4 regions of the Viridibacillus sp. KH_047 genome follow, and region 3 is predicted to be linked to each of the others. Evidence: riboswitches for the same ligand, from Rfam matches in the RefSeq annotation. Region 3 holds a riboswitch; each other region holds the start of a gene.
What was found. Region 3 has a riboswitch for S-adenosylmethionine ahead of AC3IS5_RS02165 (bifunctional homocysteine S-methyltransferase/methylenetetrahydrofolate reductase). Riboswitches for the same ligand answer to the same signal wherever they lie in the genome.

Region 1 (3,175 bases), 1.9 Mb from region 3:
GCGTTCAGCAGCTTCTGCAGAAGAAGGCTCTGCTTCAATGCAAGAAATTACAGCGTCAGCGATAGAACTATCTCATCAGGCAGATGAGTTAAGAAAAGTAGTTGGGGAATTCAAAGTATAGTGTTCCCATAAAATGACTTGCAAACTCTAATGAGATTGCAAGTTTTTTATTCCCTCTATTGATTTCGCTTTATTAGAAATTACTAAGTTCATACCATTATCCCTGCAAAGCTACACCTTATCAAGACAACCTTACATAGTAATAATTAATAAGCATCAGATACTCTATGTAAACAAAAATGACCGGAGATAGATATTATCATTTCTCTCGGCCACTTACATATTTACATATTCATCATACGTTTTATTACCATGTACTTTGCAGCCGAAAAGATAACATTGAGAAACATAATATGGCTCGAAGAAAATCCTAGGACGGTAGCCTTTTAAAATTCGACCAATCAGTGTATTATATTTTTCATTTGTATGTTGCAAGTCCATAATAGATTCTTCAAGATTTCCCTCTATCCACTCTTCATCCATTGCTTTTGCTTTACTTTCTACAATTTCATCAGTCGTTTCTGTTTTCATCTGGTCTATAATATCTGCGGCTTCTTCTACCCTACCTAATTGAATGAGTGCATAAACATAATGTTCTACCCAATCATACGATCTATCAATTTCTCTCCACCCTATTTCAAATAGAGGTATCGCTTCATCAAAGTAGTTAATTTGTGCATAAAGTTCAGCTACGTTTACGCCACCCATATAATTTTCATCATCTGGATTAACTTTTTTCAGCGTATTAAGTACCGAATCGTGATTGTCTAACTGTAGGTATGAAACCATTTCCGCGTATTTCAAAAAATCACCATCAGTTGCGGACTTTTTATAATGTTCTGCTGCCTTTTCAAAATTGTTCATATTAAAATATGCTGCTGCTAAGTTCGCATGTACTACTTCAGTATCTTTCATCTTTAAAGCATATTCTAAAATCCTGATGGCTGAAATGTATTTTTCCATTCGTAAATATATTTCACCAAGTAAAGCAAAAGGAAAATAATGCTTCGGCTGTTTTTCAATTGCTTCAGCTAAAAGTGGTAAAGTTTTGTAATATTCTTCTGTATCTCTAATATAAAAACATGCTAAGTTATGGAGTGATTGTATATCTCTTTTTTCCATTACTGCTTGCTCTAGCATCATTTGAGCTTCGTCAAATTTAAATTCTAATAATAACTGATTAACAGCTATGTTATTTAAATTCATCTTGTCACCGTCCAATTCAACTATGCAATAATAGCATATTCATATAAAAATTGTACCACTTAAAGAAATTTATAAACTTTTCAAATTAAATTTGCTTCATAATAAGGTTGATATTATTATTTCCACATGGTAAAATTTCATTATTATTAACTTTCAAACAATTTAATATACTTACTTATCAAGAGAGATGGAGGGACTTGGCCCGTCGATATCTCAGCAACCACCCAAAATGTGGCAAGGTGCTAATTCCAGTAGACGTAGTCTTGTAGATAAGGAGATTGACTTCATATTTTGAAGGCCCTCTTCCTTAGAGGGCCTTTTACTTTTTTATAAAGGATGATGACATGATGACAAACAAAAACATTGCGACACAATTAGTTCAGCTCGGAAATCATACCGATCCCAAAACAGGTGCTGTCAACACACCAATCTATCTTTCAACTGCCTATACTCATGATGGGCTTGGTCAATCAACTGGTTATGACTATACACGTACAAAAAATCCGACACGTACCGTCCTAGAAGAAGGTTTTGCTAAATTGGAATCTGGTGATGCAGCTTTCGCCTGTAGTAGCGGGATGGCAGCTGTTCAGTTAGTTCTATCCCTATTTAAATCGGGTGACGAAATTATTTTACCTGAGGATATCTACGGTGGCACATACCGTTTACTCGGTCAATACCAAGAACAATATGCAATCAAATCTCATTATGCAAAATTTTCTTCTGTATTAGAGGTTGAAGGTTTAATTAATGAAAATACTCGAGCTATTTTCATTGAAACACCAACCAATCCATTAATGCAAGAATTTGATATTGAACTTTATGCTAAGCTTGCGAAAAAGCATAGTTTATTATTAATCGTTGATAATACTTTCTTAACACCTTACTATCAACGTCCAATCGAGCTAGGGGCTGATATAGTTCTACATAGTGCAACTAAATACATCGGTGGTCATAATGATGTTCTAGCTGGTCTTGTCGTAAGTAAAGGTAAAGAGCTTAGCGAAAAACTATTCACAAACCATAATGCTGCTGGTGCAACACTGGCTCCAATCGACTCATGGCTACTGCTACGAGGATTGAAAACATTACACCTTCGCATGAAACAACATACCGAAAATGCTAAGCAAATCGCGGCTTATTTAGAACAAGAACCTTTAGTAAAAGACGTACTGTTTGCTGGTAAAGGCGGAATGATTTCCTTCCGTTTACAAAAAGGAGAATGGGTTGGTAAGTTTTTAGAAAGCTTGAAATTAATTGTCTTCGCCGAAAGCCTGGGTGGTGTTGAAAGCTTTATCACATATCCGACTACACAAACACATGCGGATATTCCTGAAGCGGAACGTATTGCTCGCGGTGTTGATGACTCCTTACTTCGTTTCTCTGTCGGTATTGAGGAAGCAGAAGATTTAATAGCGGATTTACAACAAGTTTTTTCTATCTTAGAAAAAGAGGTGTCATCATATGAGTTCAATTAATGAAAATATTGAAACAAGTTTAATCACTGCTTCTACTCGCGGTGATTACGAGCAAAAAACAGGTGCAGTTAATGTACCAATATATTTATCATCTACATTTGATCAGGAGCATTTCGATTCCTTTGGTCCATATGATTATAGTCGTTCTGGTAATCCAACTCGTGATGCATTAGAGAAAACGATTGCTGAACTTGAAGGGGGTACACGCGGATTTGCATTCTCTTCAGGTATTGCAGCCATCGCCTCTGCCTTTATGATATTAGAAGCCGGCGACCATATTGTTGTGACATCTGAAGTGTACGGCGGAACATACCGTTTTGTAACACAAGTGTTAACAAAATTTGGCGTTGAGCATACATTTGCTGACTTCTCTGATTTAACATCAGTAGAAGCGGCTATACGTCCAAATACAAAGGTATTATATATAGAAA
Region 2 (3,175 bases), 1.8 Mb from region 3:
AGTCTAGCAGATGCAAATACACCAGAGGACTTAATAAAATGTGCGAATGTCGCCTTGATTGAAGCTAAAAAGAATAGAGCTAGCAATTACATACAATATAAAAACACGATGAATAGTACTCATAATCAATTGCTGCTGCTAGAAACTAAACTCCGTCATGCTATTATTCAGGATGAAATTCAACTTTATTATCAACCGAAAATCGATTTAAAAACAAATCAATTAATCGGAATGGAAGCTTTAATTCGTTGGTATGATAAGGATTACGGTTTTATTTCTCCAGATAAGTTTATACCCTTTGCAGAAGAGTGCGGATTGATTAGTTCTATTGGTGAATGGACATTGAAAAGGGCTTGTAAACAAATGAAGAAGTGGCTTGATGAATATGGGTTTGATATTCGTATTTCAGTTAATATTTCGCCTATACATTTGAAAGAAAGAAATTTTGTGCACAATTTACGAGCAGTATTACAAGATACAGGTTTACCAGCTAAAAATTTAGAGTTGGAAATTACTGAAATGAGCTTAATGCATCAAACAGAGGAATTAATTGAAACGTTTAATCAAATAAAAGCACTGGGTGTAATCATCGCGATTGATGACTTTGGAACAGGTTATTCCTCTCTCAGCTATTTAAATCAGTTTCCAATTGATATATTGAAGATCGATCAATCGTTCATCCATGGTTTAAAAACAGGGCTTAGTAATGTCGCAATGGTGGCTGCTATTATCAAATTAGCGCATGCATTGAGTATGCAGGTGGTTGCCGAAGGGGTAGAGACGGAAGATGAATTGTATATCGTCCGTGAAAACCTATGTGACTTTGCACAAGGATATTACTTTAGTAAGCCATTACCGACAGATGAATTTTCCGAAAAATTACATGAATTGTATGTATCGAGAATTTAGGGAAGTGTCTTATATACTTAGAAAGCTATACAAAAAGGTCGCCATATACACTGAGGTGACCTTTTTTATATGATTTTTATTCATATAATTTATTTATGCTACTAATAGTAGACGAAGCTTAACAAGAATATTGTAAAGATTTTAACCGCCTATTGCGAGATTATTGTTATGAGGACCATTTAAGCCAGTTACAGCAAAACATACACTGAGAGGGGCCTAGAGACCCTTACAAAGCCTGTGGATAGCGTTTGGCAATCACATCTTACGCTGTTATTGTAGAATGAAAAGCTATCATAATAGATTATTACAATCATACATTATAAAGAATTTTCTAAATTTTATTGACAATAGATTTCTAAAGTTGTAAATTAAGAATCAACAAAATAACTTTTTTCTTATCCAGAGAGGTGGAGGGACTGGCCCTGTGAAATCTCAGCAACGGACGATGTACCGTGCTAATTCCAGAAGCGTATGCTTGAAGATAAGAAGAGTGCATGGACGTATCGCCAACCTCTTCTTATCAAGAAGAGGTTTTTTTGTTTAAAAAAATGATGAGGTGATGGATATGTCAACAGAATTAATCAATGCACTACAAACGTTAAAAGAAAAGAAATGGATCGATTTAACACATACTTTTGGAGCAGAAACACCACGTTTCAACGCATTTAAAGGGTTGGAAAAAACAACTCTATTTTCACATGATGATGGATTTTTTGCTCAGAATTTTTCGTTTGCTGGACAATATGGAACTCATTTAGATGCACCTATCCACTTTGTTCGTAATGCTCGTTATTTAGAAGAATTAGAGTTAAAAGAGCTTGCACTGCCGCTCGTTGTAATAGATCATTCTAAAGATGCAGCAGAGAATCATGATTTCACAATTTCAGTTGAAGATATTTTGAAATTCGAGGCCGATTACGGTGAAATTGAGGCAGGTACATTTGTTGCTCTTCGTACGGATTGGAGCAAACGCTGGCCTGATGTTGAAGCATTTAATAACTTTGATAAAGAGGGAGATCCACATGCACCAGGATGGTCGGTAGATGCACTAAAATTCTTGTTTGAAGAGCGTCATATTAAAGCAGTTGGGCATGAAACATTTGATACGGACTCTAGCATTTTATATCGTCAAAACAATGCATTACTAGGTGAACTATATGTATTGGAACAAGATACATATCAAGTAGAGTTGCTAACTAATTTAGACCAGCTACCCGCAAAAGGGGCGGTCATCTTTAACATCGTACCTAAACCTGAGAAGGCTTCTGGTTTCCCTGTGCGCTCATTTGCTATTCTACCTTAAATACTCATTGCAAATGAATAATAGAAACTGAGAGGTGAACTCTGTGGATATTAGAATTGATGATTTATCAGGATATGAAATTAAGGCATTATTGGAGGAGCATCTTCAAGGTATGGCACTAAATTCTCCACCTGAAAGTATACATGCGTTAAATATAGAGGAATTGAAAAAGCCAGAGATTACTTTCTGGAGTGCATGGGAAGAAGGTGCATTAGTTGGATGCGGAGCACTTAAAGAACTGGATGCACACCATGGTGAAATAAAATCAATGCGTACTTCATCATTATATTTAAGAAAAGGCGTTGCAAGAAGTATTCTTGAGCATGTTATTGAAGTGGCTAGGCACCGTGGTTATAATCGATTAAGTTTAGAAACAGGTGCAACGGAGGCTTTTGAACCCGCTAAGAGGCTGTATTTGAAAAATGGTTTTCAATATTGTAAGCCATTCTCTAATTACATTGACGATCCGAATAGTGCATTTATGACATTAGAGTTATAAGTATATTGATCATTATTTTATTTACAAAAATTTATAAAACAATAAGAGCAAGTTTTGAATAATCTTCATTCAAAACATGCTCTTTCTCTTTGTACTGCTGTATTTTGTTGGACAATACTTCTTACATGTTAAGTAAGCTTTGCAGAACAGCGAATAGCAGTAGCGATAGTTTTTATTTTTTGCTCTTTAGATATTAATGCTTGTTGAGCTTCTTCTAATGTTACGAGCTCGAACCTGATTTTAGCACCTGTTTGTAACTGTGCAAGACTAGCTAGATCAGCTGTGATGACTTGAACCATTTTCGGATAACCACCAGTTGTTTGGCGATCGGCCATTAAAATGATCGGTTTACCATTTGGTGGGATTTGAACTGTTCCAAACGTCACAGCCTCTGATAATAATTCGAATTTCTCTGTCATTGATAACACTGGCCCTTCAAAGCGGTACCCCATACGATCAGCCTC
Region 3 (3,175 bases):
TTTTGTAGGGTCTCCAGTGACCGCTAAAATTTCATTAATACCTAATGCATCTAGACCCATTAAATGCGATTGCAAGCCGATGAGATTGCGATCACGACAAGTAATATGAGCCAAGGAACGAATACTATTTTGCGTTTTCAAAATTGAGCCCATTGCCATGTTACTAATACGAGGGGATGCCAATGAATTATCAGCCATAGTGACAGCATCAATACCTGTTGCGTTGAGTATTTGTGCACCTTCTATAAAGGCAGTCGTATCAAGATGGCGAGGTGTATCAAGCTCTACAATTATTGTACGTTCTCTTTTCGCCTTTTCGTGAAGTGGCTCATGATGATCAGGAGTCGCTTCTTTAATCTCGATTGCTTTTTTCTTCTTTACAACTTTATATTCAATTGGGGGTAGGTCAGCAATACGTTTTTTCACAGCTTCTATATGCTTCGGTGTCGTACCACAACATCCACCAATTAAGCGAACACCTTGGTCACGTAGTAAAACACCAGCACGACCAAAATAATCAGCCTCTGATTCGTAAACAATTTTGCCATCTTCTAAATCTAGCAAACTAGCATTTGGATATGCAGATAGGAATGCTTTGGATGGTAATTCAACATCTTCAAACGCTTGGATTGTATGATGGGGGCCTAAACGACAGTTTACTCCGACAATATCTGCACCCAAAGCTTCTAATTGGTGCAGTGCATCATTTAACAATAAGCCATTTTGTAAAATACCTGGTTCATGCATCGATACTTGAGAGATGATTGGTACATCAGTTAATTTTCTCAAATGTTTCACTACAGATGAAAGTTCCTCAAAATCATAGTACGTCTCTAGTAATAAACCATCAGGATTACCAGCTAATAGATACCCCGCCTGCTCATCTAATGCAGCTATAATCTCATCTAGTGTCGCTTCACTTTTACGAATACCGCGAATACCACCAATTGTCCCTAAGACAAATTGGCCGCCTGGTGCTGCAGCACGTTTTGCAATGGCGATTGCCGATTCATTAAACTCCTTTACTGAGCTTTCTAAACCATAACGTTCTAATTTAATGGCATTCGCTGTATACGTATTAGTCTGAATAATGTCAGCGCCTGCTTTAATATATTGATGATGTATATTTTCAATCACTTCAGGCTTGGTAATGTTTAATTCCTCATAACAATAGTCAATTCCGTAAGAATATAATAAAGTGCCCATCGCACCGTCAGCTGTTAACACTTGTGTATGCAATTTTTCAAGTAATCCCATTAATATCCCTTCCTTTCTACATGAAAAAGCCTTCTCATGGATAAGAAGGCTTGACGATTACGCTATTCGCTCCTTCTTATCTTTTCGGACAATCTGTAAATCCGCTGGAGTTAGCACCTGACCAGATGGCTGGTTGCTGAAGCTTCAAAGGGCCAGTCCCTCAGCTTCTCTTGATAAGAAATATTTATTTAATTGTTTGAATAATTAAAAGAATCATAACCCTATAAAAGAATATCGTCAAGAGTATTTTTGTAATTGTAGCAAAACTCTGTATTATAAGTATATTTTAAATCGTTAATGCTATGTCTTGTTGCTCAATCGTTGCCTTCGACATATTCGAAATGAAATACCCCATGATTGGTTGATAGAAAATGAATACTAAACCAATTACTAACAAGAGGATGCCTAAAATCAAACTTCCCTTTTTTCGCCCTTCTTTTTACTCATTCATTTTAAAGTAACAATTCATTTAGCATTTTCAAGCAGTTTGACATACTGTTAAAATTTATCCTAAAAAAAAGAGCTAAAGAAATTGGTATCTCTTTAGCTCTTTTCTATCTACCTTGTTAATTTTGCTAGAATCGATTCTGCTGTTTCTTTCCCGTTCTTAATACACGGTCCAATACCTACACCGTAATAAGAACAACCTGCTAGTAATATATTGTCATATGAAGAAGCCATTTTAGTTGATAGGGCTTCTACTGTTTTTGCATGACCAAGATGATAAACAGGCATTAAATCATTCCATTTTGTCACATCTATAACAGTAGGCTCTGCTTTTATCTTCAAGCTTTTTGCAATATCATCTAATGCAATTTTAGTTAATTCTTCTTTACTTAAATGCTTCATATTCTCAAAATCCGGGTTTGAATTTTTATAAAATAAACGCACAAGCAATTTGCCATCTTTTGAAGTATGGCTCCACTTACGGCTTGTCCATGTACAAGCATTACATTTGACGTCACTGTTTTCAGACACAATAAAACCAGTACCGTCTGCAGGTAATTGACTGTCAGGAATGTCAAAGCCTAAATAAATCGTAATTAGTGAGGCGTTGCTAAATTCATTAAATTCCTCATCCAAATTTGGATCTTTTAATAGCTTTTTAGTTACATCATGTGGTGTTGTTAACACGATGAACTCAGCTTCAATTGCTTCGTGATTATGAAACGTCAGTTTATATTTGGCTCCGCTTTTTTCGATATGATTTGTTGAAACGCCTTTTAGTATTGTAATGTCTGTTAACTTCTCCTCAAAACGATTAAACAAAGAAGATAATCCATTTTTAAAGGATATGAATTTTTTATTTGCTGCTTTTTGAAATTCTTCTTTATGTGCGCCAAACCCTTTAATAATACTTCCGTACTGCTCTTTATAATCGAGTAAATACGGTAATGTTGAAGCCATTGTCAGCGTATCTAATTTCCCTGAATATACCCCTGATAATACTGGCGCTATTTGCTTTCCAACAAGTTCTTTTCCTAAAAAATACTCTAAGAAAGCACCGATTGAGCTATCTTTTGTAAAATGTTCATTAGGCAATTCTAAATCTTTTAACGCCTCTTTTTTTCCCTCTGCCGAAACTAATGTGCTACTTTCAAGGGACTCTATACTTGTAGGAATGCCAAAAACGCTGTCTGCTGGAATCGCGTGCAATGTATTATTTGTGTAAATATACGAAATTCCTGTACCATTATATACAAGGTCATCTTGTAACCCTAAGTCTTCTACTAAAGGCATAACACTTGAATGACGCGCAACAATCGAATCCGCACCCGTCTCCAAAATAAAGCCGTCATTTTCTACAGAGTGCATTTTACCGCCTAAGTAGTCATTCTTTTCTACCAATACTAAATTTATATCTAATCCTTTTTTCTCTTTTTCCTTTTGTAAATAATGCACAGTAGAAAGGCCTGTT
Region 4 (3,175 bases), 1.9 Mb from region 3:
TTGATTATTTAAGGTAGGATACCCTTTTTCAACGAAAGGTGTTTTTATTTGTCTCATATTTATAGGACAGTGCATCATTTTGCATGTATCTTTTATAGTTTAGTTAAGAAATTTGTTCTTTTAAGAAAGTAACTAAATCTACGTGATTAGCTGGTGTAACACCGTGACCGTCTGGATAGCTCTTAAAAGTGACAGCTGCACCTAACGACTCTAAGAAGTCTTTACTTTCGACGCCCCATTGATGAGGAAGAACATAATCATATTCACCGTGTGAGATGAAAATTGGCATATGCTCCACTGATTGCTTATGATATTCGTTTTTCACAAAATCAGGAATATAACCACTTAAAGCGACAACAGCTGTTAATTTATCCCCTAAAACAAAGGCTAGTGATTGAGCTAAAATAGCTCCTTGGCTAAAGCCCATTAATACAACTTTTTCTACATCAATATTATAAATGAAAGAAGCTTCATCTATAAATTCTCGGATAAAATGAACTACTTTATCAAATACTGGACGATCTGGTTCTCCTGTACCTTGAATTGTAAAGAAAGCATAACCGGGTTTTTGTGTAATAGGACCACGTAAACTAAAGATATGGCAACTATCTTCAAAATCAGCTACTAATCCAGGTAAATCTTGCTCATTACTCCCCATCCCATGTAATAAGAAAATAGCTGGGTATTTTTTAGCTGGATCCATATTTTTTGGTTCTGTATGAATAAATGTAAAAGGTGAGTTCATTAATTGTCTTCCCTTCGAGATAAACTACATTTATCATAGCATAAAGTATGCTTCGAAGGTGCTTACCTTATGATTTTAATAGAAAATGGTCTTTACTTATAAAGAGTATCTACACTCAACAGAAAAAGTCCTATTCCATTTATCTAATAGAATAGATCATTTCTTTATATCATTCCCACTCAAATGGTGTTTCTTGGTAAACATAGTAGTTCAACCAGTTAGAGAACAATAAGTGAGTATGTGAACGCCAAGTATTATATGGTTGCTTAGCTGGATCATCATTTGGAAAATAATTTTGTGGAACTTCTATATTCAACCCTTTAGCAACGTCACGAGAATATTCATCTGCCAATGTATGAGCATCGTATTCTAAATGCCCGGTAATCATGATGTGCTTTTCATCTTCTGACATGACGATAAATACTCCAGCATCATCAGAGGCTGACAATAGTTTGAGCTTTGGATGATCTTCAACTGCTTCGATAGATACTGATGTATTTCGTGAATGTGGTGCAGTAAATATGTCATTAAAACCACGAACAAGCTTCACAGTTGGATCTGTGATTGTATGATCATAAATTCCTGAGCATTTCTTCGGAAGTGGGAATTTACCAATACCATAATGATGATAAAGTGCTGCTTGTGCACCCCAACAGATATGTAAAACAGATGTGACATTTGCTTTAGTCCAATCCATAATACTGACGATTTCTTCCCAGAAATCAACATCTTCAAACTCCATTAATTCAATCGGTGCACCCGTTATAATCATTCCATCAAAGCGTCGGTGCTTAACATGTTCAAACGTCGTATAAAATGATTCTAAATGTGTTTTACTAACATTTTTCGAAACATAAGTCGCAGTATTTAAGAACGTTACGTTAACTTGAAGAGGTGTATTACCTAGGAGACGCAATAATTGAAGCTCGGTCTTCTCTTTTTCTGGCATCAAATTCAAAATCAATATATTTAAAGGACGAATATTTTGGCTTTTTGAACGGTCCTCTTCCATTACGAAGATTTTTTCCTCTTTTAGTAATTCCGTTGCCGGAAGATTTTTTGGAATATTAATCGGCATAGCTACTTCTCTCCTTTTCCCTTTTGTCTATTATGTAGACGCATATAAAAAGCCCTCATTCTCTGGATAAGAATGAGGGCTAACTTAACACGCTCGTTTCTTATCTTCCAAGACTATTGTCTTGTAGGACTTAGCACCTTTCTGATTGAATCAGAGGTTGCTGAAGCTTCACAGGGCCTTATCCCTCTGCTTCTCTTGATAAGAATATTTAGTTAATTTAATCCTATCATTAAATTGTCAGATAAGCAAATATTTCTGTCAATTTAATGATAGGAAATAAGCCCTCATAGTTTTCCTACAGGGCTTTAGAAAAGTATTTTAAATCCGGGTAATTCAGTATGTTTAATACAGTATAAAATATATTCCATTTTTATGCAATAATTACAAATCAGTTATATATAACAACTGATTTTCTGCTAAATTCCTTACCTTATAACCATTTGGATTATTCCTTTGCCATCTCCAAGCATCTCTACACATATCTTCTAATGTTTTTTCTGCTACCCAATCCAGTTGTTCCTTTGCTTTTGTCACATCTGCATAGCTAATGGCAACATCACCTTCACGCCGATCGCAAATATGGTATTTAATTGGAATACCTGAAACATATTCGAATGTTTTTACAACTTGTAAGACGCTATACCCTTCGCCTGTACCTAAATTAAATACTCTCCATCCAAACTTTCCTTTTAAACTTTCTAACGCTTTTACATGACCTTTTGCTAAGTCTACTACATGAATATAATCACGAATACCGGTACCATCAAGCGTCGGATAATCATTTCCATAGATATTTAAAAAAGGTAATTTACCCGTGGCCACTTGTGTTATATAAGGCATCAAATTATTCGGAACGGAAAAAGGATCTTCTCCTATCATCCCACTATCATGTGCTCCAATGGGATTAAAATATCGTAATGAAACTATTGAAAAAGAATAATTGGCTTGTGCAAATTCATATAAGAAATTTTCAACAGCTAACTTTGTTGTTCCATAAGGATTCGTTGTATTTAAGGATGCCGTTTCAGGGATAGGACATTGTTCTGGGGTGCCATAAACAGTTGCTGATGAACTGAAAACAAGTTGACGCACTTTATATTTATTCATTAGTTCGACTAACTGGATTGTGCTTATTAAATTTTGCGAGTAGTATTTAATTGGGTTGTGGAGAGATTCTGAAACAGATTTGGAACCTGCTAAATGAATGACACTATCTATTGAATAGTTTTGAAATACCTTTTCTAAATCTTCTTTATGACTAATATCTACGGAGAGACATGTTATTTTTTTGTTAGTGATCGCTTGCATACGATTGATCACTTCCATATTACTATTAATAAAATTATCTACAA

Region 1: it holds a riboswitch for S-adenosylmethionine, as region 3 does, so the genes downstream of both, AC3IS5_RS13660 (methionine biosynthesis PLP-dependent protein) here and AC3IS5_RS02165 (bifunctional homocysteine S-methyltransferase/methylenetetrahydrofolate reductase) in region 3, are expected to answer to the same signal.
Region 2: it holds a riboswitch for S-adenosylmethionine, as region 3 does, so the genes downstream of both, AC3IS5_RS11090 (cyclase family protein) here and AC3IS5_RS02165 (bifunctional homocysteine S-methyltransferase/methylenetetrahydrofolate reductase) in region 3, are expected to answer to the same signal.
Region 4: it holds a riboswitch for S-adenosylmethionine, as region 3 does, so the genes downstream of both, metA (homoserine O-acetyltransferase MetA) here and AC3IS5_RS02165 (bifunctional homocysteine S-methyltransferase/methylenetetrahydrofolate reductase) in region 3, are expected to answer to the same signal.

What each region holds. Positions count from the first base shown of each region.
Region 1 covers NZ_CM174479.1:2,768,401-2,771,575, forward strand. Annotated here, with positions in the region: gene AC3IS5_RS13650 (methyl-accepting chemotaxis protein) at 1-121, shown strand, start outside; gene AC3IS5_RS13655 (tetratricopeptide repeat protein) at 337-1,266, opposite strand; SAM riboswitch class I at 1,439-1,542, shown strand; gene AC3IS5_RS13660 (methionine biosynthesis PLP-dependent protein) at 1,614-2,744, shown strand; gene metC (cystathionine beta-lyase) at 2,740-3,175, shown strand, end outside.
Region 2 covers NZ_CM174479.1:2,217,134-2,220,308, reverse strand. Annotated here, with positions in the region: gene AC3IS5_RS11095 (putative bifunctional diguanylate cyclase/phosphodiesterase) at 1-909, shown strand, start outside; SAM riboswitch class I at 1,302-1,397, shown strand; gene AC3IS5_RS11090 (cyclase family protein) at 1,475-2,212, shown strand; gene AC3IS5_RS11085 (GNAT family N-acetyltransferase) at 2,256-2,711, shown strand; gene AC3IS5_RS11080 (5-oxoprolinase subunit C family protein) at 2,840-3,175, opposite strand, start outside.
Region 3 covers NZ_CM174479.1:411,656-414,830, reverse strand. Annotated here, with positions in the region: gene AC3IS5_RS02165 (bifunctional homocysteine S-methyltransferase/methylenetetrahydrofolate reductase) at 1-1,257, opposite strand, end outside; SAM riboswitch class I at 1,331-1,437, opposite strand; gene AC3IS5_RS02160 (hypothetical protein) at 1,544-1,672, opposite strand; gene AC3IS5_RS02155 (protoporphyrinogen oxidase) at 1,816-3,175, opposite strand, start outside.
Region 4 covers NZ_CM174479.1:2,264,918-2,268,092, forward strand. Annotated here, with positions in the region: gene AC3IS5_RS11290 (alpha/beta hydrolase) at 104-745, opposite strand; gene metA (homoserine O-acetyltransferase MetA) at 915-1,823, opposite strand; SAM riboswitch class I at 1,921-2,028, opposite strand; gene galE (UDP-glucose 4-epimerase GalE) at 2,205-3,175, opposite strand, start outside.